One region of the Aeromonas molluscorum genome, then DNA from elsewhere that is predicted to be linked to it. Evidence: riboswitches for the same ligand, from Rfam matches in the RefSeq annotation. Region 1 holds a riboswitch; each other region holds the start of a gene.

Region 1 (7,485 bases):
CACATGTTCGCTCACCGAGTTGAGTCCGGCAACCCGAACCAAGAGATCATCGTGGAGCGATCCTGGCAAGGCATTGAGCACGGCCGAGGCCGTTTGGGGTGGCAAGAAGCCCAGTAAGACCGCCTGCATCTGCGGGTGTTCGTTGCGGAAGAAGCGTGCCAGCACCTCGGCAGGCACCCACTGCAGACGCTGGATATCCTGGCTCATGGCGTCACCATACAGGCTATCGAGCAGGCTGCGGGAGAGGCGCTGGCCCAGGGCAAGATCCAGGGTCTGCTCCAGATAATCCCGGGAGGCGCTGGCGATGCCGCTCTGCTCCCGGTACTGGATGAAGAACTGCTGCAGGGTCCACTTCGCCTCGATGGAGCTGACCCCGGACAGGCCCGCCATCTTGGAGATGAGCCGTTGCACCTCGTCCCGTGACAGCTTCTGCATCACCTTGGCGGCCGCCTCCGTCCCCATGCTGAGCAACAAAATGGCCGCCTTCTCCAGGTTGTCTATATCGATGTCCACTGCACTCTGGTTCATGTTAGCGTTGCTCATTACTACTCACCCATGCTTTGACCACTTCGGCCACCCGGGCCGTGTCCTTGTCCACCAGAAGCTGCAGATGCTTCAACTGTACCTCGAGTTCAGAGCCCGGTTCGGGCAACGCATCGAGATCCAGCGCCGTGAAATGGGGCCCTTGCTCATCATCAGTGCGGATGAGCCCTTTGCTATGGGGGGGGGCCAGTGCCTCATCGGTCTGGCGTTGCAGTGGCAGACCAAGCTCGGGCTCCAGATCTTCCTGCTCTTCTTCGTTTGCCACTCCCCCTGGCTGCTGGGTACGAACCAGATGTTTGACCAGGGGACGTATGCCGAAGAACACCAGGGTCAGACCGAGCAAACCACCGACCAGATAGCGCAGGGAATCCTGCCAGTAAGGGGTCTCCCACCAGCTGGATTCGGGTGGTGCGACATGCACCTCATCGGTGAAGTTGAACACCTGCAGACTGATCTGATCGCCACGACCAGTATCAAAGCCGACGGCCCTCTCCACCATCTGGCGGATCTGGCCAAGCTGAGCCTCATTCCAGCCATCTTTCGGCGCGGTCTGCTCGTTAAGCAGCACAGAGACGTTCATCCGCTCGAGTCGCCCCTGCTGATAGCGGGTATGCACCACGGTGCGGCTATTTTCGTATTGACGACTGCTCTCCTGGCGCTCGGTCCGGCTGTCGTTCTTGGGGGGCGGTTCCGCAGGCGCGGCGGCGCCATCTGCGGGTTCAGCCTGGGGCGCCGTCTCGGGTGGCCGATTGGAGAGGGCTCCCGGGATCCCCATGGCGAGGGCATCGACCGTCTTGTCAGACTTGTTGGTCTCCTTGGTGATCACACCTTGCGGATCGAACTGCTGCTGAGTCTCTTCAACCGCATTGAAGTTGACATCTGCTGCAATCTGAACCCGGAAGTTACCCGTACCCAGCATGGGGTAAAGCATGTCGGTGGCGCGTTGACGTATGTATTGCTCCAGCTTGCGCACGTATTCCATCTGCTGAACGCTCTGCTTTCCCGGAACACAATGCTCCCCAACTCTGCACTGAGCAGCTGGCCGGGTCAACCACTGTGACGGCGCTGGGTTTCATTCCGGAGATACTACCGCCACCAGATTGGCAATTGCTTCAACCTGACCCGCTTCGATGGATTGGCCCGGTTGCATATCGAGCATTACCGATGCACTCGGTTTCTCTTCATCACGCCCACGAACAGCGTGCGTTTGGAATCGCCAGATGAACGCGGGCACTGCGCACGGCATCTAGGTGTAATCTCTCTGTAGGTTGTTCACTCGGGCATTCCCGGAGAATTGGAGGCACCAACCAAACCAATCATCCGAGGTGCCCGAGTGAACAATCATAAAAATGCCCGATTAACCGTCTTTGGTCGACAGCTTCTTGTCCAGCGTATTCCTGAGCAGGGCCTGCGCGTTGAAGAGGCCGCTCACGCTGCCGGGGTCAGTGTCCGCACCGCTTACAAGTGGCTCACTCGATATCGCCAGGAGGGACCTGATGGTTTGTACAATCGCTCTTCTCGACCCGCATCTTGCCCCCATGCCATTGATGACCAGCGCCAACAGAGGATTATCGAACTGCGCAAGCAGCGACGGACCTATCGGCACATCAGCCAATCTCTGGGCATAGGGCACAGTACTGTCGCCCGCATCTTGCAGCGCATGGGACTTCATCGATTGGCCAATCTGGCCCCAGCTGTTCCAGTACAACGCTATGAACATGAGAAACCGGGCGACTTGCTGCATCTGGACATCAAAAAGTTGGGGCGTTTCCACCGTCCCGGCCATCGTATCACCGGCGACCGCAGCAAGGACTCACGCGGCGCAGGGTGGGAGTGTGTTCATGTGGCGATTGATGACCACTCCCGTGTGGCGTTCAGCGCTCTGCATCCTGATGAAACGGGACGCAGTGCCTGCCTGGCGCTGTTACAGGCACTTCACTACTACGCCGGGCTCGGCATTCGTTTCAGTCGGCTACTCACGGACAATGGAGCCTGTTACCGGTCAAAACGCTTCCAGGAAGGTGTGCGTCGGCTGGGGCTCAAGCATCTGCGCACCAAGCCTTGTTTCACACCACAAACCAATGGCAAAGCAGAGCGCTTCATTCGAGCCCGCGCTGCGTGAGTGGGGCCTATGCACGGAGCTATGACTCGTCAGAGCAACGGGCAGAGCACTTGCAACCGTGGCTGCATGAGTACAACTGGCATCGTCCTCATGCCAGTATTTGTGGGCTACCAGCCGTCGAGTCATCAATCTGTGAACAACCTGGTCGGTTTACACATCTAGCGCTATGATGGTTCTGGCCAGCTCCTCCTTCCAGGGCATGACGATAACGCGCTCCCTCCATAAATTCGCTGGTACCCGGTCCCAACATCGTCCAGCCTTCCAGACCAGACGGCATAGCCGCGCTCACCCCTCTGGCCGCCAGCGCCATCCTGACATGAGCCAGCTGCTTTTCAGGAACAAGGACCTGACCCGTACTCTTTTCCAACCTGAAAGGCACCTGCTCTTTCTCCAACATCTCCATGATGTTGGCGGTGTCATACAACTCCTGCTTGCCGTAAAGAGGCACATTCTTGCTGGAGGTCCACAGGATAACGACAATGGTACCGGCCACAATGGCGGCGAGCAGCGCTATGGTCAGGATCGATTTGTTGTCATGGGAGAGGGTACGCCAATTGCGTAATCCCTCTTGCAGCCTGATCTTGAGCGAATCAGAGGCGGTCCCCTGAGGAGACGTTACCAGTTCAGTCATCACTTACCTCAGAGCGGCATACGCATAATGTCGTCAAAACCGGTCATCAGCTTGTTTCGCACCTGCATGAGGGCGGAAAACTGAGGCCCTGCTTTCTGGCTGGCAACCATGGCACCAACCAGATTATCGCTCTGGCCTGCATCCACGGCGGTCATCAGCCGTGAGGCGATGTTTTGCTGTTCATTGACCCGCCCGACCACATCTCGCATGGCGTCACCTAATGACACATTCGAGACATCATTTGATTCGATAAAGGGGCCTGAGTGGCAACTTGCTGCATCTCCTGCATCTGCTGCAAGAGCGTTGCCTGTGATGACATCATTTCAATCTTCACGCCGTTATCCCTTAGTTTTGAAGCTGCTGCTCGATATCAATGCCCTGCTCACGCATCGCCGCCAGCTTGTATCCAGTGCCCGGGTCGTCATCCCAAGGGCTTCTGCCGTGCGGGTACGATGGCCACGGAAGCGGCGCAAGGTCTCTAGTACAAATTGAAATTCTGCATGCCGACGCGTCTCACTCAGCCCTTCCGGGACGGAAAGGACTTCCGCCAATCCATCGCTGGGTTCCGCGACATAACTGGGCAGCATCAAATCGACCGCCTGAATATGCAATCCGCGAGCCATGATTAATGAACGTTGAATGACATTGTCCAACTGCCTGACGTTGCCCGGCCACTGATAAGCCAGCAGTTGCTTGCGCGCATTTTCACTGAGGCGATAGCCCTGCTGCGGGCGCATGCCGTTCAATGAAATATTCCGCCAGCGGCAATATGTCGTCGGGGACGCTCGCGCAATGCAGGCCAGTTCATCGGCAACACGTCGAGGCGGTAGAAGAGGTCTTCCCTGAACTGGCCGGCAACCGCCAGGGTACGCAGATCCTTGTTGCTGGCGGCGATGATCCGCACATCCAGCGCTATGGTTTGATGGCTACCGAGCCGCTCAACTTCTTTCTCCTGCAAGACCCGCAGCAATTTTGCCTGCAGCGTCAACGGCAGTTCGGAGATTTCGTCGAGCAGCAGGGTCCCGCCCTGCGCCTGCTCGAACTTGCCGGGCTGCGAACCCGTTCGCGCCGGTGAAGGCCCCCTTCGTTGTGGCCAAACAGAATGGATTCGAGCATGGACTCGGGAATGGCGGCGCATTGATGGCGACAAACGGCTTGTGAGCACGGCTGGACATCTCGTGGATGTAACGCGCCAGACGCTCCTTGCCCGTTCCAGACTCACCACCGATAAGAATGGTGGCTGCCGTTTCGGCTGCCCGGCGAGCAAGCTGCAACACTTGCAGGCTCATGGCGGAGACAGCGTATCAGATCTGGAATTGCCTGCCGCAGACGCAGCGCCCCCTTCACCGCATCAACCATCTGCTGGCCACTGAAGGGCTTGATGATGTCAGTCGATGGCCCCCGCTCGCATCGCTTCCGCCGCAAGATAGGCCTGACGCTCATTAACCAGGATCACGCAATCAGTACCGCTGAAATCATGCACCAATTGAGGACCGGCTTCGGTCATGGCATCCATATCGAGCAGGATTAAATCAACGGAATTATCAGCGAGAATTAACTTCGATTTGCTGATGGAATCGACACAGGAAATGCATATCCCTGTGCAACAATATTCCTGCAATATCGTTTCCATTTGCCATAGATGAAGATTAATCAATAACAAATGGGGAGCACTCTCAATAGCGATTGGCCTTGAGTTTTTTTTGATAGATAAATCCGAAAGCAGGAACCGAACCCGTGATTGTGGACAAAACAATCAACAGAACTGAAATGCCGAAATAAAAGACGCACCAGGTACGCTGGCACTGACGTCATCTATTGGGTGAGAAGTGATATCAAGGCGGTAACAATGGCCTTGGCAACCCCGCTATCATTAGCATTCCTGCTATTAGACCGGAGGCTTTGCGTCCTGACTTTTCAGTTCAGTTTGCCTTTTTCATGCGACTGCCCGTATTTGGACAAGACAGCACCAAATTAGTGGTGACTGCATGGCACATGTGAATTGTTATATTTGTTATTTATCTTTGACGGCCGACTGTCAAAACCGTCACATCATAACGGCTTATAATTACAATTCAAGTAGATAGGCGGAATATATTCTTCCATGTCAGTTCATTAACATGGCAGTTCCGCTTCAGCCTAGCGTACCAATAACCTCCACTCTAAATCTTCCGGTATTTCATTATAAGAGAGCACTTTGAGGCCTTTTGAAAATGAACGGGCATAACGCGCCATCAAGGGTCTAAGTTGAGGCATGACCACCAGTACCGGGGCATGTCCCTGCTGCTGCAGCTGCTCTTTAACCAGCGGCATATTTTGCTGCAACTGTGCCAGCAGTTGGGGATCAACCGGAAAACTGTCCAGCTGGATTTTCCCCTGCTGCTGCGACTGGTTCATGGCCGCCAGCAAGGTCTGCTCAAGACGGTCATCGAGCGTGAAGGTGGCAGTACATCACGGCTGCCAATCGCCTGTCTCACAATCTGGCGTTCAAGGCGCAACGAACATCGGAAGCAAGCAGCACGGGATCCTTGGTCAGCTCGCTGGCATCAGCAGGGTCGTCGCCACCGTGCGTATATCGGTCAGGCTGACCTGTTCCTTTAGCAATTGCCGAAAAACTGGCAACTGCTGCATCTGGGTCAGGGCCAGATTGAGCTCTTCCGCCAGACGGGGCAGACTGGACAGCAAGATGTTGCCCAAGCTTGCCGACCTCGTCATGACCAAAGAGGGCATCAAGCTGCTCACGCAGCAGCTTGCTGGCGTGGGTGGCGATCACCGTTGCAGAATCCACCACCGAATAGCCAAGATTCAGCGCCTTGGCCTTGCTCTCCGGTGAAATCCAGACTGCGCTCATGCCATATGCAGGATCCTGGGTCAGCTCCATCCAGCGCACCATAGGTCTCACCACTGCTGATGGCCATCAGACGCTGACAATCAACGTTACCGGACGCCAGTGCCTACACCTGAGAGCTTGATCCGGTACTGATCGGGCTGCAGTTGCAGGTTGTCACGTACCCGGATCTCGGGCAGCAGAAAACCGTACTGCTCCGATAGAGTTTTGCGAATACCGCGCACCCAAGCCAACAGCTTCGGCACCTTTGTCAGCTTCCGCCAGCGGCACCAACCGATAACCCAGTTCGATGGCGACGGTATCGACTGGCGGCAGATCCTGCCACTCCAGCCCTTGCGGTTCCGGCTGGGCAGCTGGACGAGTCAATTCTTGCGCGGCATCCGGATCCGGGGTATTGGCCGCCCGCTTGCTCACGCTCCAGCCAGCCCAGGCCAGTACGGCGGCAAAGCTGAGGAAGGCCAGCATGGCATGCCCGGCACCAGCCCCAGTACCAGCATGATGGCAGCGGCAGTGTAGATTACCCGGGGCGATGCCAGGATCTGGTCACCCACCTGATCCGCCATCTCACCTTCATCGCTGACCCGGGTCACAATGATGGCGGCAGCGGTGGACATCAGCAGCGAAGGGATCTGGGCCACCAGACCATCACCGATGGTCAGCAGGGCATAGCGCTGGAAGGCTTCGGCAACCGGCAGGGCATGCTGGAAAATACCGATGGCAAGGCCGCCAACCAGGTTGATGATAAGCACCAGCATGCCGGCAATCGCATCACCGCGCACGAATCGGACGCGCCGTCCATCGCACCGTAGAAATCCGCTTCCCTCGCGATCTCATCACGCCTTGCTCGCGCCTGATGCTGATCCATGGTGCCGGCATTGAGGTCGGCATCGATGGCCATCTGCTGCCCGGCATGGCATCCAGGGTAAAGCGGGCAGACACCTCGGATATTCCGCTCTCCCACCCTTGGTGATCACCACAAAGTTGATGATCATCAGGATCACGAAGACCACCAGACCCACGACAGAGTTGCCACCTATCACCACCTCGCCAAATGCCTGATGACCTTGCCGCCGCTTCATGCCCTTCATGACCATGCAGCAACACCACGCGGGTCGAGGCGACGTTCAGCGACAGTCGCATCAGGGTGGCCACCAGCAGAACGGTCGGGAAGACGGAAAAATCGAGCGGCAACGCGCCGATACGGAGACCAGCAACACCAGCACTGCCAACACAATGTTGAAGGTAAACAGAGCATCCAGCGGCCAGCCGGCAGCGGCAATATCATCATGGCCAGAATGGCCAGGAGCATCATCGGGATCGCGGTATAGGATTTGGTCAATA
Region 2 (7,485 bases), 430 kb from region 1:
GCGGATCTCGCCGCTGGTCGGCAGATCCAACCCGGCCAGCAGGCCAAGCAGGGTCGACTTGCCCGAACCTGAGGCACCGACCAGAGCCAGCGTCTCCCCCGCCTTGACTTGCAGCGAGATCCCCTCAAGGATGGTCAGATTGTCACTGCCAAGGCGCACCGACTTGCCGAGGTTGCTAATCGAAATGATGGGAGTTGAAGTCATGGCGCGTATCCTGTTCGCCTTAATGTGGGTGATGGCCTGTGGCCAGTTGCAGGCACAGACACTGTTGGTACTGGGCGACAGCCTGAGTGCCGGTTATCAGATGCAGGCCGAGCAGAGCTGGCCTGCCCTGCTCGATCGGCAGTGGCAGCAAGCCGGTGGCCAGCACCAATTGGTCAACGCCAGCATCAGCGGCGAAACCACGCAAGGAGCCCTGACCAGACTGCCTGTCTTGCTCAAGCAGCACAAGCCGGACTGGTTGCTGATCGAGCTGGGGGGGAACGATGGCCTGCGCGGTTTCCCACCGGCCATCACTCGCCAGAATCTGGCGAAGATGCTGACCATGGCAAAACAGCAGGGGATCCACACCATTTTGACCCAGATCCAGCTTCCCCCCAACTACGGAGCACGCTACCTGCGTCAGTTCGAGCAGATCTTCCCGGATCTCGCCAGCGAGAACGGGCGGCCGCTGCTGCCCTTCTTCCTCGATGATATTGCCACTCGCCCTGAACTCATGCTGAATGATGGCATCCACCCCAAGGCCGAGGCGCAGCCCCTCATTCGCGACAAGGTTGCTCGTTTTGTCGAGCCCTTGTTGGCCCAATGAGGCGCTCTTGCACAACAAAAAGGGCCAGCAGATGCTGGCCCTTTTTGTTGTTGATTGGTTCCACACGCCAATTCATCCGTCAACCCAGCAGCTGGCGCAGCCGCTCCTGGGCAACACCGACCAGCAGATCCGGCTGGAACTTTGAAATAAAGCGATCACAACCCACTTTCTTGACCATGGCCTCGTTGAAATTGCCGCTCAGCGAGGTGTTGAGGGTAATGAAGAGATCCTGCATGCGCGGGTCATTGCGCACCTCATGGGTGAGGCGATAACCATCCATCTCCGGCATCTCGGCATCGGTGATCATCAGCAGTATTTCGTCGGTCACCCGCTTGCCGGCATCGCACCAGCTCTTGAGCAAGTGCAGCGCCTGCAAACCATCCTGGCATTCGATCACGTCGAGTCCAAGCTGCGCCAGCGTATCGCGAATGAGATTGCGGGCCGTGCTGGAATCATCGACGATCAGCACCTTGCGCCCCTGCATCTGCGGCAGCAGTTCCCGATCCAGCACAGCTTCGGAGATGCGGATGTCATAGGTGATGATCTCGGCCAGCACCTTCTCCACATCGATGATCTCGACTATCTGCTCGCTGTCCCCCTCCCGCAGGCGGGTGATGGCGGTAAGGTAGTTGGCACGACCCGCCGAGCGCGGCGGCGGCAATATGTCCTTCCAGGTCATGTTGGCTATGTTGGCAACCTGACCGACCAGGAAACCCTGAATGGTGCGGTTATATTCGGTGATGATAAGGTTGGCCTCTCCCTCCTGGGCTTGGCCACGCATGCCAATGGCACTGCGCAAATCGATGACGGGGATGGAAACACCGCGGATGTTGGCCACGCCGCTGATGTTGTGATGAGAGCCCGGCATCTTGTTCAGGTGGGGCAGTTTCACCACTTCGCGCACCTTGAACACGTTGATGGCAAACAGCTGACGGGAGCCGAGTCGAAACATCAGCAACTCCAGGCGATTCTCCCCTACCAGCTGGGTACGTTGATCCACTGAATCCAATATGCTCGCCATGATTGCCCTTCTCTCCCAATCCGAATGCGGTCCAGTATAGGGACTCGCCGATCCCGGTACTACGGCCATTATTATGTTATGTCGGCCGCCACCGGGGTTTTCTTGATAAAAAAAGCGGGGCCAGGGCCCCGCTTGCATTGTTAACTTGCACCTCAGTAGCTGCAGACCAGCTTCCAGCTGCCGTCCCCCGCCTTGGGTTCGCTGCTGGTCCACCAGTTCGCCTGCCAGACTGCGCTGCCATTGGTCATGCGATCGTTGGCATTGGCATGGTCTCCCTGGGGCCAGCTAGGGTAGGCCGGATAGGCCGCCGGGGTGACGCTTTGGGAGCTGCACGTCGTGCCGCCCGTGCCAGGATCACCGCCACCACCCAGTACCGCTTCGGAGAGCGCCGGGAAGTCGGACTTCAGGCCTATGGTCTGACTACCACTGACGAGGCGCATGCCACTTGGCACACCCGCCGCCGGCAGATAATAGGTCATGGCAACTTCGACATCCGTCCCCGGGGCCCAGGCCTTCCAGCTCGGCAGGGTCAAGGCGACCTTGTGGAAGTCCTTCTCGCCCGCGATGCCATCCGAGTTCTGGTTGCCACCGCTCTCGACCACTGTCAGTCCCATGCCGCTCTGATCCGTGATGGTGTCAGAGGTAGAGGTCGGCATCAGGAACTCGATGCGAGTGCCGCCCGGAATGGTCTGGGTCGACTTATTCGTCAGTTTAAGCGTTGGGTTGATTGGATAGTTGGAATCCCCCTCCTTGAAGCCCGAGAGGCTGACGGCAATGTCGAGCTGAGCCGCAGGCGCAGGCAGATCGTTCTGCTGCAAATTGGCTTTGCTCGCCGTGGCGAACTTGTCATACGCCAGGCTGGTCAGCGTGCTGCCCATGACATATTCGTTCTTGGCGGGATCAAAATCATAATCCCCCGCCATCTCCCAGAACATGACGCCACCCAGACCCCGATTGATGATGTAGTCCAGCTTGTGCCCCATGGACTCTTCATCTTCGGTGGAGAGGAACACTTTCTTCTCTTCGTTCCAGAGCCAGGGCGCATGCGCCTTGTCATCGTAGTAACGCACGTACTGACCCTGGATCACATCGGCCGGGTTATTGGCATCCAGACCCCAGGCCGCACCATAGCTCGGCATGCTGGTAATGCCGAGGCTAGCCGCATGCTCCAGGTTCTTGGCATGCCACATGGGCACGGCGCCGCCACCTATCTCATTGCCGTTCTTGTCCAGATCGTGCCAGATGTTGTCGATGCCGACCGCACCATTACCGCAAGGGATGGTACTGCCGCCGGTACCCGGTTGGCAGTCGCTCTGGCTTGGCAGGGCTGCCTTGCCATTGAGACCATGGGTACCGCCGGTGACACCTTGCCAGCCACGGGTGTAATAAGGGACACCCACGTTGATCTTGCCGGCCGCCATGGCCCCACGGAAGTAGTGTGCCGCCCAGGCGGCGTTCAGATAGCCGATGGCACCGAACTGAGCCTGGTTATAGACACCCCACTGGGCCAGTTCCGGATCCGCCTTGTTGTCGAACAGCGCGGCGTTATGGGCCACGAAGTTGTTCCAGGCACCGTGGAAGTCATAGGTCATCAGGTTGACATAATCCAGATACGGTGTGACCTGGAAGTTCTCCATGCCGCGCAGCAGATAAGCTGACGCCGGTGACGCTATGGTCAGCATGTACTTGCGCGCATCTTCGGTGCCAGCGCTGTCGAGCCGCTCGCGCAGCGTCTTCATCAGCACTTCATAGTTTGCAAACAGCTTGCCACGGCACAGATTGGAGAGCGGGAAGTCATTGGGATTGCCCGCATCCTTCATGGAAGTCGGATATTCGTAGTCGATATCCACCCCATCAAAGCCGTACTGGCGGATGAAGCTCACCGCCGAGTTGGCCAGGGCATTGATGCCAGCGGTATTGACCGAGCAGTCGCCCTTGGTGGTGGCGGCATAGAAACCACGGGTATCGGCCCAGCCGCCTACGGAGATCAAGGTCTTCACGTCCGGATATTGCTTCTTGTACTTGGAGAGCAGGTTAAAGTGACCCTGATAGGCAAACTCGGGATCCATTTCAGCGCCCGGCACCCCTTCCCAGGTCAGCTTGGTGGCGGCGTCATCCACCTTGATGAGATGGCTCTGCTCATCCACTGCGGCAAACGCATAGTTGATGTGGGTGATCTTGTCCCAGGGGATGTCGTTCACCAGATAGGAGGGCAGACCATTCTTGCCGGTGCGCCAGGAGGTGAAATAACCGATGACCCGACGGCCATGGTCATCCCCCATGCACTCGCTGCCGTCGGCGCGATAGATCTGGCGCACGTCGCAGGAGAGGTTGCCACCGGTTGGCGGCAAGGCAGCTTCTTCCACCTGGACATCGACCTGGGCCGACTCTCCCGACAGGTTCTGGCTGTCTACGGCAACCAGGGTCAGCGCGGCACTGCCCTTGGTCTGCGGCGTCCAGCTCAGCTGCCAGGGGGCGCTGGTATCCTCACTTGCCTTCTTGCCATCGACATAGAGCTCGACCCTGGCCACGTCGTTATTGGCATCGGTCACATTGCCGGTCACCGTGACGGCGCGGCCCAGAGTGAGTTTGGCCCCGGCCACCGGGCTGGTGATGCTGGCCTTGGGCGCCTCCGGGGCAACTACGGCCGTCACTGTCACACTGACCTGGGCTTCATCGAGGCTCTTGCCATCCTTGTCCAGCGCCCGAGCCGTGATTTGATGGACACCCACTCCGCTGGCGGCCCAACTGGCCGACCAGGGGGCTGCCGTGATGGCGGCCACCTGACTGCCATCGACCAGATAGACCACCTGGGTCACGGCGTCACTGCCACCGATCAGATTGACGGCCAGGGCCAATTCGACCCCCACGCTCACCGAGCTGCCCGCGGCAGGGGAAGAGAGGGTCAGATCCAGCGCAGGCGGATTGGCATCCTGATACAGAGTCCAGGCATCGGCCCAGACAGTGCCTGTACCCGGGGCGTAGTGAGAGCTCGCACCGCTGCACCAGCCTGAGTAGGGAAATTCTTTGCATTGGTAGAGGCTACCGGCATTGCTGACGATATCGCCAGCCTTGTAGGCGGTGCCTGCCTGATAGGCGGGATAGGCCGCGAGTGCCCAACCGGGCAGGGACGCGAGGGCGACCAGCATGGCTAGCCGACTTGGTCTTAAGACTTGTTGCATCTTGTTATCATCCTTGTTTTTGTCTTGGCAAAACGCTGACCAAGGCAAAGCACAACCGCAACAGGTACGACGAAGAAGGCAGCTGACGATGGACGCGCCACTGACTCTTACCTGGGTAACCCCGCTATCCTGGACCCTGAAGTCGGTAGACCGGAGGCTTTGCGTCCCGACCTTTCAGCCGGTTTGCTCTTTACCTGGATTCCATCTGGAACAGCCCGAGTATAGGAAGTCGCCCGCAAATGCTCAATCTTCATTCACAAAGGAAAATATGTTTGAGGTACTCACAGAAAAAGCAGAAAAAGTAGCCAGTTAGCTGCGAACATGCGGCAATTAATGCAGTTATCAACAAAAGCAACCACACAGGTATGTTCAAAACCGCTGATTTGATGAGCTGGAACTGTGAGCCATCTCATGGGGATGGCACCACAAGATGCTGGATGAAACGACAATCCATGTCGGGAATGGCCGCGCAGGCAGGAGGCAGATAGCAAAAAGGCCACCGCGATGCGGTGGCCTTTGGCTTTCTTGTAAAAAGAAATTGGTGGAGCTACGCGGGATCGAACCGCGGACCTCTTGCATGCCATGCAAGCGCTCTCCCAGCTGAGCTATAACCCCAAATTCTTTCTTCATTAGACAACAGGTTCTGGCGGCCCGTTGCCTTTTACTGCAAATAGTGGTGGAGCTACGCGGGATCGAACCGCGGACCTCTTGCATGCCATGCAAGCGCTCTCCCAGCTGAGCTATAACCCCAAATTCTTTCTTCATTAGACAACGGGTTCTGGCGGCCCGTTGCCTTTTACTGCAAATAGTGGTGGAGCTACGCGGGATCGAACCGCGGACCTCTTGCATGCCATGCAAGCGCTCTCCCAGCTGAGCTATAACCCCACAAAGGTCGGCCTGGGTGATACACACCGCACTGCCCTGGGTACTTCATTTTCAATCAGGAACCTGGTGGAGCTACGCGGGATCGAACCGCGGACCTCTTGCATGCCATGCAAGCGCTCTCCCAGCTGAGCTATAACCCCTTTGATTCCAGATTGTCCGAGAAGAATTTGGTGGAGCTACGCGGGATCGAACCGCGGACCTCTTGCATGCCATGCAAGCGCTCTCCCAGCTGAGCTATAACCCCAACTCACCTCGGCGCTGACGAAGTTATCTCCGGCAACGGAGGCGCATGATAGGCATCGACCGCTTTGCTGTCAACCCAAAAATAACGCCGACTGGCGCGTTTAGTCAAAATTCGGGCATTTAGCTGTTTTTACCAGCAACCCTATCGCTATCTTGCTGTTTTTGGTCACAAATTCGTCTTGTATACACACAACAAGGGCCCCCTCGCGGGAACCCTTTATTGTCAGTGGGAGGCGATGATGTCGGCCGCCATGCGCGCTGCGATGTACGCCAGGGCGCGGTCGATACGGGCAAGTACTCGCTCCTTGCCGACCAACGCCATCACGGCGTCGATACCCGGTGAGAGATTATCCCAGACCGGTGACGGCAATGTCCGACGGCAAGCTTACTCGGCGGCCATCCGTGCTGCAATGTACGCCAGGGCACGGTCGATACGGGCAAGTACTCGCTCCTTGCCGACCAACGCCATCACGGCGTCGATACCCGGTGAGAGATTATCCCAGACCGGTGACGGCAATGTCCGACGGCAAGCTTACTCGGCGGCCATCCGTGCTGCAATGTACGCCAGGGCACGGTCGATACGGGCGAGTACTCGCTCCTTGCCGACCAACGCCATCACGGCGTCGATACCCGGGGACTGACCCAGACCGGTCACCGCGACGCGCAGCGGCATGCCGACCTTGCCCATGCCCTGACCCAGCTCGGCGGCAGTCGCTTCAATCAGCTCGTGCAGCGCCTCGGTGGTCCAGCTATCCAGCGCAGCCAGCTTGGCCTTGGCCAGAGTGAGTGGCTCGGCAGCCACGCCGCGCAGGTGCTTCTTGGCAGCGGCTTCGTCGATGGCCTCAAAATCTTCGAACAGATAGCGGCTCTGGGCGGCCATCTCTACCAGGGTGTTGCAGCGCTCGGCCAGCAGCGTAACAACTTCTGGCAGTGATGGGCCCTTGCTGGTGTCAATCTTCTGGTTTTCCATGTGCCAGGCCAGATGCTTGGCCACATAGGCCGGATCCAGACTGCGCATGTAGTGGTTGTTCAGCCACAGCAGCTTGTCGGTGTTGAATGCGGAGGCGGACTTGGAGATGGCATCCAGGCTGAACAGCTTGATCATCTCGTCCAGGGTGAAGATCTCCTGATCGCCGTGGGACCAGCCCAGACGCACCAGATAGTTCAGCAGCGCTTCCGGCAGGTAGCCGTCGTCGCGGTACTGCATCACGGACACAGCGCCATGGCGCTTGGAGAGCTTGGCACCGTCGTCCCCCAGGATCATGGAGACGTGGGCAAACTCCGGCACCGGCGCGTTCAGCGCCTTGTAGATGTTGATCTGGCGCGGGGTGTTGTTGATGTGATCT
Region 3 (7,485 bases), 590 kb from region 1:
CTACAGAGGAAATCTCATGGTCATTGGCAAACCGCAAAGCGATCCCACCCTGGAATGGTTCTTGTCGCACTGCCACATTCATAAGTATCCCGCCAAGAGCACCCTGATCCATGCGGGTGAAAAAGCGGAGACCCTGTATTACATCGTCAAGGGTACAGTGGCTGTCCTCATCAAGGACGATGAGGGGAAAGAGATGATCCTCTCCTATCTCAACCAGGGGGACTTCCTCGGCGAGATGGGCATGTTCGAAGAGAACGATAACCCGGAGCGCAGTGCTTGGGTTCGCGCCAAGGGTCCCTGTGAAGTTGCCGAGATCTCCTACAAGAAGTTTCGTCAACTGATCCAGGTCAACCCCGAGATACTGATGCGCCTCTCCGGCCAGATGGCGCTGCGTTTGCAGCACACCAGCCAGAAAGTAGGTAACCTGGCCTTCCTGGATGTGACGGGCCGGATCGCTCAGACCCTGCTCAATCTCGCCAAACAGCCAGATGCCATGACTCACCCGGATGGCATGCAGATCAAGATCACCCGTCAGGAGATAGGCCAGATTGTCGGCTGCTCTCGTGAAACCGTCGGCCGCATTCTCAAGATGCTGGAAGAGCAAGAGCTCATCTCGGCCCACGGCAAGACCATAGTGGTATTTGGTACCCGCTGATAACGGCATCCTCACCCAAGACAAAGGCTGCCCAGGCAGCCTTTTTCGATCCCGCTCCTGTAAAAAGCGCCGCACGCCAAGATAAAACGCATCTGAGCCGCCCTTTTCGCCGCAATCCCCCTATAATGCCCCCCTATCAGCAGTCTCAGCATCAGGCTCGGCCTGCAAGCACTCTAGATCCGAAGCGAGAATCCCATGCACCTGCAATGTCCCCGCTGCCGCAGCCCACTGCACCTTCATCAGGCCTCCAACGGTCGCTATTGCGATAACAAACATCACTTCGATCCTGAACCGGAAGGTTATCTGGATCTCATCCCGGGCAAGAAAAACCCCAAAGATAGTGACAGCCGCTCCCTGATGCGCGCCAAGCGCAACTTTCTGGAACAGGGCCACATGCAGCCCCTGGTCGAGGCCATGGCCACACTACTCGCCCCCTTGGGTGAACGGGAGCTTGTCCACCTCGGTTGCGGCGAAGGTTACTACTGCCGTGCTCTGGCTGAGCGTCTGCCCGGCTGGCGCTTCGGTGGGGTCGATCTGGCCAAGAATGCCATCTTCGCCGCCAGCAAGGCACAACCGGATGCCAGCTTCATCATCGCCGATCCGGCCCGGGCGCCACTGCAATCGGGCAAAGCCGATTTGCTGCTGGTCAACGATCTCAAGGTCAAGACGGAGCAACTGTGTGACTGGCTGGCACCGGGGGGCTATCTGCTTTATCTGCAGCCCGGTCCGCGCCATCAGTGGCAGCTGAGAGTCAGCCTCAATCCGGTCAGCATGGAACATCCCCTGAGCTGGCCGACCTTGACCGGCCTCAGCCAGATCGCTCAGCAGCGCAGTCAGTTCTCCCTGAATCTGGATCAGAGCCTGCGCGGCTTCGTGCTCGAGACCAGCCGTCTTGGCTGGCGCGCCGACGCCGAACAGCGCCATCTGTTTACCCAGCAAGGTCCGGATGAGCTGGAACAGGATCTGTTGCTGAGCCTGTGGCAAAAGCCGCTCATCAGCTAAACAATAGAGGCCCCCGAGGGGTCTTTGTTGTTTCCACTCGCCAGGGATGCCTCTTGGCTACCCGCAGTCTCCCGCCAGAAAGCAAGGTGGAACGCCGGTACGGGTATGGTGTTTCACACAGCCTTTCTTAATGCTGCGCCGCCGACACCAGCCGCCAGGCTCTGTCCCTGCGGACGACCCTGGATCTGCAAAAATAACAAGGGGCGCCATTAAGCGCCCCTCTCCTTCAGCTTGCTCTTTATCACATATCTTCGCGTATCAAGGGCAGCTAGCGGCGCCCATATCTTGCCAGACAACGGCAACGCCGGGCTCCTCCCCTTTCGTCCAGTACTGGGCCTTCCAGTTGTGGCCATTGTGAGTGGTCAGCTCGCCCGCGTTGTAGGCCACGGCGGCATCCCAACCCAGTTGCACCTGGCTTATCAGCTTCCACTGATCGCTGCTGCGACTCGGTTCATTGCCCTGGGTCCAGTATTTGGCCTGCCAGACCAGGCCGCCATGACTCACCTTCTCGCCACCGTTGTAAGTGGTCGTGGCGCTCCAGGCAGGCCAATTGGCAGCATCCGGATCGGTGGCGCCACAATCGCCACCACCACTCACCGGCGTGACCGTCAGCCGGGTGCTGGCCTGGGCATCCAGGGCGCCGTCGGTGACGGTCACACTCAGGTCATAACCGGTTTCGGCAGTGACGCTCGGCCCCGTCACGACCAAGGTCGCGCTGCTCTGCCCGGTGGCGGTCAAGCCGGCCGGTACCGTCCACTGGTAACTGAGGGTATCCCCGTTGGGATCAGTGGCCTGCGCCTGGATACTCACCTGCTTGCCAGACTCGACCTTGGCGGTGGCAGGAAGCACCACGACTGGCGCAAGATTGGGCTGAGGTGCCTTGTTGGTCACCACGACCTGATCCTTGGCTGTGAGTCCATCGGCATCGGTCACCGTCAATTCGAACACCAGATTGACGTCCTGAGACACCTCATCCAGGTTGAAGCTGGCTTGCGCCTGATTGGCTCCCGCCAACTGGACGGCCGGACCTGATACCTGCATCCAGCCGTAGCCTATGGCCGAGCCTTCGGGATCTCGGGAGGCCGAACCGTCCAGGGTCACGCTCGCCGGGCCTGTTACGCCGAGATCCTTGCCCGCGTTGGCAATGGGCGGCTTGTTGACGGGGGAGGTGCCACTGCCATTTCCCAACCCCTCATGCATGGCGTTGAGAATGTCACCATTATCCGAGTCAATCTCCCAGGAGAAGAGGCCGCCGAGCTGGTTTGCCAGCACATACTGCCCCTTGGCCTTGACCGAACGATCGTTGTCGAAGGTGATGAGATCCCCGGTGCTGGCCTTGAACACATAAGGTGCCTCTGCCACCTCGTCATAACCCTGTTCCCAGCCAGCCCCCATGTAGTCATTCACGATCTGGCGGTAATCCACCACACCATTCTCCCAGGTGCCCTTGACCGGCCCTGTGGCGGTGCCGGTGAAGGGGTTGCCAGCCTGGTAGCCATTCACCCCGGTCCAGCCGCGGCCATACATGGCCGCCCCGACCACTATCTTGCCCGGGGTCACACCCTGGCCGAGCAGCGTCCTGACCCCCTTGTCGGTGGTGTACTTGGTGTTGGCATCCCAACTCGCTTCAAACAGGTTGGTCTGATGACCCAGTTCGGTATTGGTCCAGGCTCCGTTGAAGTCGTAACTCATCAGGAAGATGTGATCCATGTACTGCTGCGCCGCCTGATAATCGACTTTGGCAATCTTGTCGCCACCGGCACTGATCGCCGAGGTCAGCTCGTACTGGCGACCTGTGGTGGCCTCCAGCTCGTCGAGCATGGCGCGCAGCTCCTTCATCAGGGTCACATAAGTGGCACCATCATTGGGGCCACCCAGGCTGGGATTGGCTCCCTGCCCCCCCGGGAACTCCCAGTCGATATCTACCCCGTCGAAGAACTTCCAGGTCTGCAGGAACTCTTTGACCGAGGCGACGAAGGTGTCGCGCTTGCTCTTGTCATCGAGGAAATAGAAGGGGTCGGAGAGGGTCCAGCCACCGACCGATGGCAATATCTTGAGGTCGGGATGCGCTTGTTTCAGGGCCATCAGGTTACCGAAGTTGCCTTTATACGGCTCATCGAAATCCTTGAGGTTGCCCTGGGGCATCTGGATGGCGGCCCAGGGGTCATGCATGGCCACCTTGAAGTCGGCACGCCCGGCACAGGCTCGTTGCAGCGCCTCGAAGCTGCCTTCGATCTCCTTGAGGCTGTCATTGATGCCATTGCCACCGCAGATGGGGGTAAAGCCATAGAGGATGTGGGTCAGGTTCTGGGCCGGGATCTTGTCGACCGTGAACTTGCGGCCATAGACGCCCCACTCCACGTAATAGGTACCGACTACTTTGCCGGACTTGTTGGTGTAGGGTTTGTTGTTCTCTTGGAGCGGCGTATTGAGGGGCAACAGATGACTGCCGTCGGTGTCGGCGACCACTATCTCCTTGGCATCGGATCGGGTACAGCCACCGGCGTTGCATAGCTCGATCTGCATCTGGTAGCGACCGCCCTTGGTCACCTTGAAGTTGGCGGTGCCGGAGGCACCGGACGGGCCGCTCCACACCTCGACGCCGTCCAGCAGCACCTTGGCGGTCTGACCCACATCGCCGGACCAGAGGTTCCAGCTCACGCTGACCGGGGCGCCGTCGGCATGGACGGTCACCAGCTTGTTGTAGGCGGTCGCCGCCTGATCCACTTCGACGATGGCAAATTTGGTTTCACCCCATCCGATGGTCGGCTTTCCTGGGGCTGCGGCATAGGCGGAGGAGGCAAAGAGCCCGGCCACCATCAAGGCCAGCAAGGAGGGTTTCGGACTTAACATGTTGAATTTCCTTATTCGTTTATCATTTTATTTACGAAAAAGGCAACGCATGTCAGACAGGTACAGCAGACAACATTCCAGGCTGGCTTGGCGTCCAGCTGGAAACACAGTCCTGTGGTGACCCCGCTATCTTAGGTACAACAGACCCTTAGACCGGAAGTTTTGCGTCCCGGCCTTTCGACCGGTTTGCCCTTTGGCACAACTTGATTCGCGATCAAAATAATCGCCAAGGAAATATAAGGTCCAACCGAGCAGGCAGCAAACCCCCCAGGTGAGTCACCCCTTGTCGCAGGGATTCAAATAGCACAAAAATACGCAATTTATCGGCTTAAAAGGCCATTTATGCGACGATCCTCTGCCAAGTGGTTTACCTGCAAACAGAAGACTAATGTGTTAATTCGTGATCATCATCAAGTTTGCAGGTCCCGCTCATGCTGTTCATCAGCGCCCTGAGCTTGAGTGGCTTGACCGGCTTGCTGATATAGCCATAACCATGCTCACGGATCTGGGCCTGCAGTTCGCCTTTTCGATCCGCACTGATGATGATGCCCCCCACGCCGGTACCGAGGGCAAGACGCAGCATATGCAACGCCTGCAACCCCGTCTTGCCATCGTCGAGGTGGTAATCGGACAGCACCAGATCCGGTTTGAAGGTCTCCACCAGTGTCAGGGCCTGGGCCAAGTCCTGCACGCAGCGTACCTCACAGCCCCACCGCCCCAGCAGGGAGGCCATGGCAACCAGTATCTCGGGTTCATTATCGAGACAGAGCACCCGCACCCCGGCCAGCTGGCTATCCCGCCGAGGCTCAGGGCTCAGGGCTGTTCTGGCAACCAAGGGGCGGCTGGCGAGGTTGAGACTGATGGCAAACACAGAGCCGGCCCCGGGCCAGCTGCGCAGTGTCAGCTGATGTCCCAACACCTGCGAAATACCGCGGGCGATGGCCAGACCCAACCCCAGTCCCTGCTCACGGGCAGTGCGGGAGTGATCCAGACGTTGGAACTCTTCGAAGATGGCTTCCTGCTTGTCCAGGGGGATGCCCGGCCCGGTGTCCCATACCTCGATGCGCAGCTGCTGACCCTGGCGGCGACAACCGAGCAAGACCCGTCCACCGGGATTGTAACGAAATGCATTGGTGAGGAAGTTTTGCAGCACACGGCGTAACAAGCGCACGTCGCTGTGTACGGCCAGCCGGGTATCGACCACGGCAAACTCTATCTCTCCTGCCTGGGCCAGTACCCCGAACTCGGCCTTGAGGTTGTCAAAGACATCCGCCAGGGCAAAATCGAGCTTCTTGGCCTTGAATTTGCCCGCCTCCAACCGGGAGATGTCGAGCAAGTCGGTGATGAGATCCTCGGTCGCCCCCAGGGCATCATCGATGTGACGGGCGAGACGGGCCGCTTCTCCCTCATCGGGCAAGGTCTCAATCAAGGAGGAGGTAAACAGCTTGGCAGCATTGAGCGGTTGAGTCAGATCATGGCTCACCGCCGCGAGGAAACGGCTCTTGGAGTGATTGGCCCGCTCAACCTGCTCGTTGACGGTGCGCAGCTGGCTGTTGAGGGCCGAGAGCTCACGGGTTCGTTCGGCCACCCGCGCCTCCAGATGTTCATTGGCCTCACGCAGCACCCGTTCCGCATCGCGAAAGGGGGTGATGTCGGCGAAGGTCATGACGAAGCCCCCCCCGGGCATGGGATTGCCTTGCAGCTCGATAACCCGGCCATCCGGGCGCTCCCGGGAAGAGAGGTGGGCGCTGCCGCGCTTCATGAAACCGACCCGCCGGGCCACGTGGGCCTCGACCTCTCCTTGGCCGCACAGCCCCTTGACGGCGTTATGACGGATGATCTCCTCTATGGGGCGTCCCACCTGGATAAGTCCGGCCGGATACTGGAACAACTCGATGTAACGTTGATTCCAGGCAACCAGCCGCAGCTCCCTGTCCACCACAGAAATACCCAGCCCTATGTGCTCGATCGCCCCTTGCAACAGGCCACGGTTGAAGCGCAGCACATCCGAAGCCTCGTCCACTATGGTGGCTATCTCCTCGAGCTGCATGTTGCGGCCCTGCAGGGCGGAGGCGAGTACCAGCCTGGCCGACGAGGTGCCAAACACCCCGGCCAGCAACCGCTCCGTATGTGCGATCAGGGCGGCGCTGGCCTGCATGTGCGGTGCCAAGGTGCCACCGGACTCACCGGCGAAGCGCCCGAAGGAGCGCTTGACCCGGCTCGGGCCGACGAAGCGGGCCGCCAGCATCTCCAGCTCCTTGACGCTCACCTTGGCCTGATAGAGTGCCGCCTGATCACGACTGGGCTGACCGACGAAGTTGGCCGCCTGCAGCCGCTCGCTCACCGCCGCCCGGGTCAGCAGGGAGCCCGCCACGTAGCCGAACAGGTTGAGCACCAGGCTGAGGAAGAGGCACCAGGCCCCCAGACTCAGCTCGCGAAATGCGGGCCAGTCGGGGGGGGCCAGCATGGCCTCCAGAGGCGAGCCCGCCAGCAGGCCGCTCTCGGCCAGCAGGGTGATGAACCAGAGGCTGATCCCAAGCCCCAGGCCGAGATAGACCCCCTTGCGGTTGCCATGGCGCCAATAGAGGCCGAGCAACAGCGCCGGGGCAAACTGGGCCACGGCGCCAAATGAGAGGTAGCCGATGCGCGACAGGCTAGTGAGATCGCCGAGCCAGAGATAGAGCGCCCAGGCCGCCAGCAGGATCAGCAAGATGGCGCCACGCCGTACCTGCAGCAACAGATGAACCAGTCGCTCATCCCGGCCCTGTTGCCAGAAGCGGCGCAGCAGCACAGGCAACACCAGATCGTTGCTGACCATGATGGCCAGGGCGATGGTGGAGACGATGACCATGCCGGTCGCGGCCGAGGTGCCGCCAAGGAAGGCCAGCATGGCCATCCCTTGATTGCCAAGCGCCATGGGCAAGCTGATCACATAGGTATCCGAAGCCATGCCGGCACCGACCCACTGTTTTCCC
Region 4 (7,485 bases), on a different contig from region 1:
CTGATTAACCAGCTGCAAGCTTGGAGCTGGGCCCGCATCGGAGGGAACCGGGCATGAACCCATTGACAATAAAGCTGATGCTGTTCGGGGCGACACTGTGGTTGTCCCGTTCAAGCTTGCCGCTCTGGCACTGGATTCACATTGGAGGGAGCCGAGTATGAATTCATCCGTAATCGCCGTGGATGCGAGCCCCAGCGTGGTGGGCGTTGCAGACAAACCTCAATCCCCCACCCGGGATCCGCACTGGGTCAAATGGCTGCTGGTCAGCCTGGGATTGGGCTGGTTCACCGTTCTGCTGTTGCTGCCATTGGCCACCATCTTTATCCAGGCGCTGCGCCCGGGGTTCTCCTTCTTCTGGCAAGCCATCAGCGATCCCGACGCCCTGAGTGCCCTTGGCCTCACCGCCCTGGTGACCCTCTGCTCAGTGCCGCTCAACGTTTTGTTCGGCCTGGCCGCGGCCTGGGCCATAGCGCGCTTTCGCTTCCCGGGGCGCCAGTGGCTCATCACCCTGATCGACTTGCCGTTCTCGGTGTCACCTGTGATCACCGGTCTCATGCTGGTGCTGCTGTTCGGCAGCCGGGGCTGGTTTGGTGACTGGTTGAGTGAGCACGACATCAAGGTCATCTTCGCCACCCCCGGCATCATATTGGCGACCACCTTCATCACAGTGCCCTTCGTGGTGCGCGAGCTGCTGCCGCAGATGGAGGCCCGTGGCCCGGAAGAGGAGGAAGCCGCCATCATGCTGGGGGCGAGCGGTCTGCAGATGTTCTGGCGCGTCACCCTGCCGGGCATTCGCTGGAGCCTGATGTATGGCGTGCTGCTCTGTACCGCCAGGGCCGTGGGGGAGTTTGGTGCCGTCTCCGTGGTCTCGGGTCACATCCGCGGCCAGACCAACACTCTGCCGCTCCATATCGAGATCCTCTACAACGAGTATCAGACCGGCGCTGCCTTTGCAGTCGCCAGCCTGCTCGCCCTGTTTGGCATCTTCACTCTGGTGGGGGAGACCCTGCTTAACCGGCTGCGTGGCCGGACCCCATCATCCCATCGCAAGCCGTAAGAGGTCGTCATGAGCATACAAGTGCAACAGCTGAACAAGCATTTCAATCAATACGCGGCGCTCAGCGACATCAACCTCGACTTCAAGGATGGTGAACTGGTCGCCCTGCTTGGCCCTTCCGGCTGCGGCAAGACCACCTTGCTGCGCATCATCGCCGGGCTGGAACAGGCGGATACGGGCCGCATCTTGATCCGGGGGGAAGACGCAGGATCCCTCCATGTGCGTGAGCGCAATGTGGGTTTTGTGTTTCAGCACTACGCCCTGTTTCGCCATATGACGGTGTTCGAGAACGTGGCCTTCGGCTTGAGGGTGAAGCCCAGAGCCGAGCGCCCCGGTGAGCCGGTCATCCGTGCCCGGGTCAGGGAGCTGCTGGATCTGGTACAGCTCAGCCATGTGGCGGATAGACATCCGACTCAGCTCTCCGGTGGTCAGCGCCAGCGAGTTGCCCTGGCGCGCGCCTTGGCGGTGCAACCCAAGGTGCTGCTGCTGGATGAACCCTTCGGTGCCCTCGATGCCCAGGTGCGCAAGGAGTTGCGTCGCTGGCTGCGCGAACTGCATAACGAGCTGCATGTCACCAGCCTGTTTGTCACTCACGATCAGGAGGAAGCGCTGGAGGTGGCGGATCGGGTGGTGCTGATGAATGCCGGCAAAGTAGAGCAGATAGGAACGCCGGTCGAGGTCTATGACAAGCCAGCCAGTGCGTTCGTGCACAGCTTCCTCGGCAGCGTGAACCTGTTCCATGGCAGGGTGGCGGCCCAGGGTTTTGGGGTCGGTGATCGGTTGCTCGCTGGCGGGCGCGCCGATCTGAGCCAAGGGAGCGCGGCCATCGCCTATGTGCGTCCTCACGAACTGGAACTGCATCCTCTCGAAGCCCACGGCGGCGTGGAGGCCACCATTAGCCGCCTGCTGCCCATGGGGCCGCGTATCAGAGTCGAACTGCGTGGCAGCGCAGAGACAAATGGGGCACTATTTGAAGCCGAACTGAGCCGCGTCGAGGCGACACAATTCAGCACCGGACAGAAGGTGCGATTGGTAGCCAGACAGGCTCAGCTCTACCCGGACTATCAGATTTAGGGGACGGGATAACGCCATCACCGGGGCACCCATTGCCAAGGGGCACCGTTATCATTCAAAGCCGAACGGAGCCGCGTCGAGGCGGCACAATTCAGCACCGGACAGACAGTGCGATTGGTGGCCAGACAGGCTCAGCGCTACCCGGACTATCAGATTTAGGGGACGGGATAACGCCATCACCGGGGCACCCATTGCCAAGGGGCACCGTTATCATTCAAAGCCGAACGGAGCCGCGTCGAGGCGACACAATTCAGCACCGGACAGAAGGTGCGATTGGTAGCCAGACAGGCTCAGCTCTACCCGGACTATCAGATTTAGGGGACGGGATAACGCCATCACCGGGGCACCCATTGCCAAGGGGCACCGTTATCATTCAAAGCCGAACGGAGCCGCGTCGAGGCGGCACAATTCAGCACCGGACAGACAGTGCGATTGGTGGCCAGATTGGCTCAGCGCGACCCTGACGACCAGATATAAAGCGGATGCAGCCCAGGGCGATGCGAACAGAGAAATGGAAACCGACATGCCAACCGGCATGGCGGGGTTATATCAAATGGGGGCAACCCTTGGCATGCAGGAGGCGAGGGTGAATTTTCAACAGTTAAGGATCATCAGGGAGGCGGCCCGGCGCGACTATAACCTGACCGAGGTGGCGAACGCGCTGTTCACCTCCCAGTCCGGGGTCAGTCGCCATATCCGCGAGCTGGAAGAGGAGCTCGGCATCGCCCTGTTCGTGCGCTATGGCAAGCGGCTGCTTGGCATGACGGAGCCGGGCAAGGAGCTATTGGTGCTCGCCGAGCGCATCCTCAATGACGCCAGCAACATCCGCAAGCTGGCCAGCGCCTTCGCCAACCGCGAGTCGGGGCGCTTGCTGGTGGCGACGACCCATACCCAGGCGCGCTATGCGCTGCCACGGGTGGTGAAGGCATTTCGTGAGCGTTTCCCCGAGGTGCAACTGGAGCTGCGCCAGGGGGGGCCAGAGGAGATAGTTCGGCTGCTGCAAACCGGTGAGGTGGATATCGGCATCAGCAGTGAGCAGCTCGACCGCAGCGAAGGCGTGGTGGCCTTTCCCTACTACCGCTGGCACCACAACATAGTGGTGCCTAGGGGCCATCCCCTGGCCGGGGAGGAGCCGCTCAGTCTGGCCGCCCTGGCCCAGTGGCCCATCATCACCTATCAGGCCGGGCTCACGGGTCGCATCAGGGTTGATGAGGCCTTCGCCGCCGCGGGTATTTCACCCCAGATCCTGCTGACCGCTCAGGACTCGGACGTCATCAAGACCTACGTGGAGTTGGAGATGGGCGTGGGCATCCTGGCGGACATGGCGTTCGATCCCCAGCGAGACCTGGGGCTCCATCAGCTCGATGGTAGTCGGTTGTTCGCCCCTCACACTGCCTGGATTGGCCTCAAGCAGGGGCAGTTCCAGCACAACTTCGCCTGGCAATTTATCCAGCTCTGCAACCCCGAACTGGCGCTGGCCGACATTCAGGCCCGGGCGCTGCACGGTGAGCCGCTCATCGATTACCAGATCTGAGTCTTTCGTCCTGTCGACAGGGAGCAGCTGATAAAACGGGGAGCCAAAGGCTCCCCGTTGTCTGGTCGGTCACGGCCTCAGGCCTTACTGCACCAATTGCCAGGCATCCTGCCAATGGCTGCCAACTCCTGGCTCATAGTGAGTGGCGTTGCTGCTCCACTGGCTGCACCAGCCTTCGGCGGGGAAAGGTTTGCACTGGTAGATCTTGCCATCTTTGGGTTGCAGCACCCTGATCCCGCTCTTGTAGGCCGAGAGAGAGGCAGGGAACACATATTGGTAATCGCCGCTGACCGGATCTTGCAGCATGAGATCGACGGTCTGCTGCAAGATGGATCCGCCCCCTTTGGGAGTGCCTGCGAGCACCAGCTGGTGGTGACCGGCGCTGAGGTCGGTCAGCGCAAGGCTCAGACTCTGGCTGGCATCCTTGATGTCGGCCTGGATCTGCCCTTTGGCTGCGCCGCCATGGTCATAGAGGGTGGCGGTCACGGCCAGATCTCCCTGCACCGCCAGGGTGAAGTCGAGCTTGAGCTTGCCGCCATCGAGGGGGTAGCTGTCGCTCAGACCGCTCACCGCCATGCTGTCTGTCTGGGGAGGTTGCTGCTGTTCTAGCTGGATCTCGACCCGCGCCAGGCCGCTACCCGCCTTCAGATAGATGGGGTTCTGGCCGTAGACGGGGTTGAAGCTGTCGCCACTGCCCGGCTGGCCGGCGCGGATCTGGCTCTGCTCGGCGTTTATCTGGCTGGCCAGGGCCTGCGCCCAGTTGTTTTTGAGCCCTTGCTCGTCACTGGTGACGGTGAGTACCGTCTGCAGATCGGGACGCTCGCCATTGGCATCGAACACCCGGGTCATGGCCTTGTCTCCTGTCCGGAGATCCAGAGAGGGATAGATGGTGCCGCTCTGGCTCCAGGTCAGCGGCGGCAGATCACCCTCCTGGAAACGGGCATCGATCAGGTTGTAGAAGCTGTTGGGTGTATCCCCGACTTCCCAGACTCCCAGGATCAGCTGGTAGCCGGTGCGCTCTGGCAGGGTACAGCTGTGGGTCATCTGTTTGGGTGGCTGCACCATGCCGCCGTCGATGACACAGAAGGGGGTCAGATCGAAGCTATTTCGGCTTATGGGCTGGTTGGGATCCCAATCCTGCCTGGTGAGGTAGTAGCGCCAGTTGCGGGTGACATGATTGGCGGTAAAAGTCCAACTGATGTCGATGGGGCCCGCGCTGACACTGCGTTTGGTCCAGCGATCGCTGGTCTGGGCGTTCAACTCGGCGAACTGGGCATGGCCGGCTGCGGCTATTTCGCCATCAACAGGACCGCCGTCCGGGAAGCCGGACGGGGCTTCCAGGCTCTGAGGTTCCCACTGGATGGCGCCGCAGCCAATGTTGCCGCCGTTCTTGCACAGAGTGTTGCGGGCTTCCGGGCTGCTGATGTAGCCGTGGGCGAGGGCGCCACCACTGGCCAGCAGGGCGGTGATGACGGCAAGACGATGAAGTGGTTGATTCACTGCCATAGATTCCTTGTATTGAGTCTGTCTGGGCAGTCAGCTTGGCGGGGAACCCCCGAACACCTGCTGCAACCCCGCTATCCCTTGACTGGTCAGGGGACCGGAGGCTTTGCGTCCTGGCCTCTCGACCAGTTTGCCAAATGACTGTGTCTGGGTGTCGGTTTCATTCGACGACCAATAATGGCTAATTTTGAACAAAAAATTAACATAAATTAGCAAAAAAGGAACTGACCGGAGCTGCCGACCACCTTTTGTGCGACAGCGGATGGCTTGCCTGCTGAAGAAATAATCGTGCTATTACCTGCTAATGGTTTGAAATAACAGCCATTGTTCAGAGGTGATGGAGGGCGCAGACAGATGGTTTGGCTTCTGCTAGCGTGGAACAGCGCATCCCAGCGTACATAGCATCAGGGCCAACCCGGATTGACCCCATCACAACAAGAGGGAACTTATGAATTCCATTGCCAGGAATTACTTCAACCAGTTGAATCAGGACTATCTGGCGCTGCACAGGCGCAAAGAGGATCTGTTCTGGTCGACTTATATGGGTACCAGCGATGATCAGGCTGGCTTCACCGCGGCCGAGCAGGCCTACAAGGGGTTTTGTGCCAATCCGGCCCGGTTGCCGGAGCTCAGAGCCATGCTGGCCCAGGCCGAGGAGACGGATCTCAAGCGGGGGCTTGCGGGCTGGCTGGCCTTCTTCGAGTGCAATGTCATCGAGGATCCGGCCGCCGCCGCCCTGATGGACGAACTGGTGGCCGCCGAGGCCAAGCTCTTCGCCCGCCGCAAGGAGCTCAAGCTGGAGCTGCTGGACGAACAGGGCCGGACAGTTCCCGGCAGTTTGCCCGCCGCCGGTGCCTCTCTGGTCGCGAGCCCGGTTGAAGCCGTGCGCGCCAGCGCCGTGGCACTCTTCCATACTCTGGAGCAGTGGGCCCTGGACTCGGGCTTCCTGGAGATCGTTCAGCTGCGCAATCGCTTTGCCCGCACCATGGGTTATCGCGACTACTTCGAATACAAGGTGCGCAAGAATGAGCAGATGAGCCCAGAGCAGCTGTTTGTCATTCTGGATGATTTCATCGCCCGCACCGAGGCGCGTACCCGCCAGAGCCTGGCCGAACTTAAAGAGGCCAAGGGGGAGGCGGCGCTGCAGCCCCATAACCTGCGCTTCTCGGTGAGTGGCGACGTGACCCGCCAGCTCGATCCCTATGTCCCTTTCTCCCGTGCCTTGCAAGATTGGGTGCAGAGCTTCCGCCGCCTCGGCATCCAGTACCGGGATGCCGTGCTGACCCTGGACTTGCTGGACAGGCCCGGCAAGTATGAGAACGGCTTCTGCCATGGCCCAGTGCCGAGCTTCTGGCAGGAGGGGCAGTGGGTGCCGGCCGTGGTCAACTTCACCAGCCTGGCCAACCCGGGTCAGGTCGGCAGCGGCTGGAGCGGGCTCAATACCCTGTTCCACGAAGGAGGGCATGCCGCTCATTTTGCCAACGTGACCGGCAATGCGCCCTGCTTCTCTCAGGAGTTTCCTCCCACCTCCATGGCGTATGCCGAGACCCAGTCCATGTTCTGTGACAGCCTGCTCGAAGATGCGGACTGGCTGAAACGTTATGCCAAGGACGAGCACGGCACCGCCATTCCGGATGTGCTGATTGAAGAGATGATTGCGGCACGCCAACCGTTTCGGGCCTTCAATGAACGTCAGATAGCCCTGGTCGCCTATTTCGAGCGGGATCTCTATGCCATGAGCGATGAGGAGCGCAGCCCGGAGACCGTGCTGGCCCTGGCTCGCCAATGGGAACGGCAGATCCTGGGAGTCGAGAGTCCGCGCCCCTTGCTCGCCATTCCTCATCTGCTCAATCAGGAGTCGGCCTGCGCCTATCATGGTTATCTGCTGGCCCTGATGGCAGTGGAGCAGACCCGGGCCTACTTCCTCAAACGCGACGGCTATCTCACCGACAATCCGCGCATAGGCCCGGATCTTGCCGCCCATTACTGGGGGCCTGGCAACGGCATGACCCATGACCAGACGCTGCAGAGCCTCACCGGCGAGGGATTCAGTGCCCGGCCGCTGGCCGATGCCTGCAATCTGGATGTCGCCCAGGCCTGGCAGCAAGCTCAGGCTTGCATGGCGGCGGCGCAGCAACGGCCACCGGCCGCTGAGGGCGCGCCACTCAATGCCCATATTCGAGTGGTCCATGGTGACAAGCTGGTGGCGGATAACAGCCAGTCCGAACTCAGGATGCTGGCTGACTTCGCCGCCTGGATCCGCGGCTGTTATCAGCCCTGATCCGCAGTCATCCTCTGAGTTCTCCCATCCATCAAT

Evidence for each region. A riboswitch is a leader RNA that binds a small molecule or an ion and turns the genes downstream of it on or off. The one in region 1 is predicted to bind cyclic di-GMP.
Region 2: linked by a shared signal. The riboswitch ahead of ACSMDR_RS07480 (glycosyl hydrolase family 18 protein) and the one ahead of ACSMDR_RS09730 (response regulator) in region 1 are both predicted to bind cyclic di-GMP.
Region 3: linked by a shared signal. The riboswitch ahead of ACSMDR_RS06600 (glycosyl hydrolase family 18 protein) and the one ahead of ACSMDR_RS09730 (response regulator) in region 1 are both predicted to bind cyclic di-GMP.
Region 4: linked by a shared signal. The riboswitch ahead of gbpA (N-acetylglucosamine-binding protein GbpA) and the one ahead of ACSMDR_RS09730 (response regulator) in region 1 are both predicted to bind cyclic di-GMP.

What each region holds. Positions count from the first base shown of each region.
Region 1 covers NZ_JBPQCY010000001.1:1,969,191-1,976,675, forward strand. The annotation lists gene fliGL (lateral flagellar motor switch protein FliGL) at 1-543, opposite strand, end outside; gene ACSMDR_RS09685 (flagellar M-ring protein FliF C-terminal domain-containing protein) at 530-1,525, opposite strand; gene ACSMDR_RS09690 (hypothetical protein) at 1,616-1,789, opposite strand; partial or broken gene ACSMDR_RS09695 (IS481 family transposase) at 1,877-2,827, shown strand; partial or broken gene ACSMDR_RS09700 (flagellar M-ring protein FliF) at 2,822-3,287, opposite strand; partial or broken gene lfiE (lateral flagellar hook-basal body complex protein LfiE) at 3,305-3,630, opposite strand; gene ACSMDR_RS09710 (AAA-type ATPase lid domain-containing protein) at 3,635-4,033, opposite strand; gene ACSMDR_RS09715 (sigma 54-interacting transcriptional regulator) at 4,039-4,314, opposite strand; gene ACSMDR_RS09720 (hypothetical protein) at 4,281-4,424, opposite strand; partial or broken gene ACSMDR_RS09725 (sigma 54-interacting transcriptional regulator) at 4,415-4,585, opposite strand; gene ACSMDR_RS09730 (response regulator) at 4,684-4,929, opposite strand; cyclic di-GMP riboswitch class I at 5,151-5,238, opposite strand; partial or broken gene lfhA (lateral flagellar biosynthesis protein LfhA) at 5,431-7,485, opposite strand, start outside.
Region 2 covers NZ_JBPQCY010000001.1:1,539,961-1,547,445, forward strand. The annotation lists gene ACSMDR_RS07465 (ABC transporter ATP-binding protein) at 1-204, opposite strand, end outside; gene ACSMDR_RS07470 (arylesterase) at 203-808, shown strand; gene ACSMDR_RS07475 (chemotaxis protein CheV) at 888-1,829, opposite strand; gene ACSMDR_RS07480 (glycosyl hydrolase family 18 protein) at 1,982-5,011, opposite strand; cyclic di-GMP riboswitch class I at 5,123-5,209, opposite strand; tRNA gene ACSMDR_RS07485 (tRNA-Ala) at 5,551-5,626, opposite strand; tRNA gene ACSMDR_RS07490 (tRNA-Ala) at 5,686-5,761, opposite strand; tRNA gene ACSMDR_RS07495 (tRNA-Ala) at 5,821-5,896, opposite strand; tRNA gene ACSMDR_RS07500 (tRNA-Ala) at 5,961-6,036, opposite strand; tRNA gene ACSMDR_RS07505 (tRNA-Ala) at 6,065-6,140, opposite strand; gene ACSMDR_RS07510 (glutamyl-tRNA synthetase) at 6,363-6,509, opposite strand; gene ACSMDR_RS07515 (glutamyl-tRNA synthetase) at 6,525-6,656, opposite strand; gene gltX (glutamate--tRNA ligase) at 6,672-7,485, opposite strand, start outside.
Region 3 covers NZ_JBPQCY010000001.1:1,379,412-1,386,896, forward strand. The annotation lists gene crp (cAMP-activated global transcriptional regulator CRP) at 17-655, shown strand; gene ACSMDR_RS06595 (putative RNA methyltransferase) at 851-1,657, shown strand; gene ACSMDR_RS06600 (glycosyl hydrolase family 18 protein) at 1,916-4,510, opposite strand; cyclic di-GMP riboswitch class I at 4,624-4,711, opposite strand; gene ACSMDR_RS06605 (hybrid sensor histidine kinase/response regulator) at 4,896-7,485, opposite strand, start outside.
Region 4 covers NZ_JBPQCY010000002.1:402,267-409,751, forward strand. The annotation lists gene cysT (sulfate ABC transporter permease subunit CysT) at 1-57, shown strand, start outside; gene cysW (sulfate ABC transporter permease subunit CysW) at 158-1,057, shown strand; gene ACSMDR_RS12500 (sulfate/molybdate ABC transporter ATP-binding protein) at 1,067-2,131, shown strand; gene cbl (HTH-type transcriptional regulator Cbl) at 2,718-3,665, shown strand; gene gbpA (N-acetylglucosamine-binding protein GbpA) at 3,750-5,171, opposite strand; cyclic di-GMP riboswitch class I at 5,230-5,313, opposite strand; gene ACSMDR_RS12515 (M3 family metallopeptidase) at 5,617-7,449, shown strand.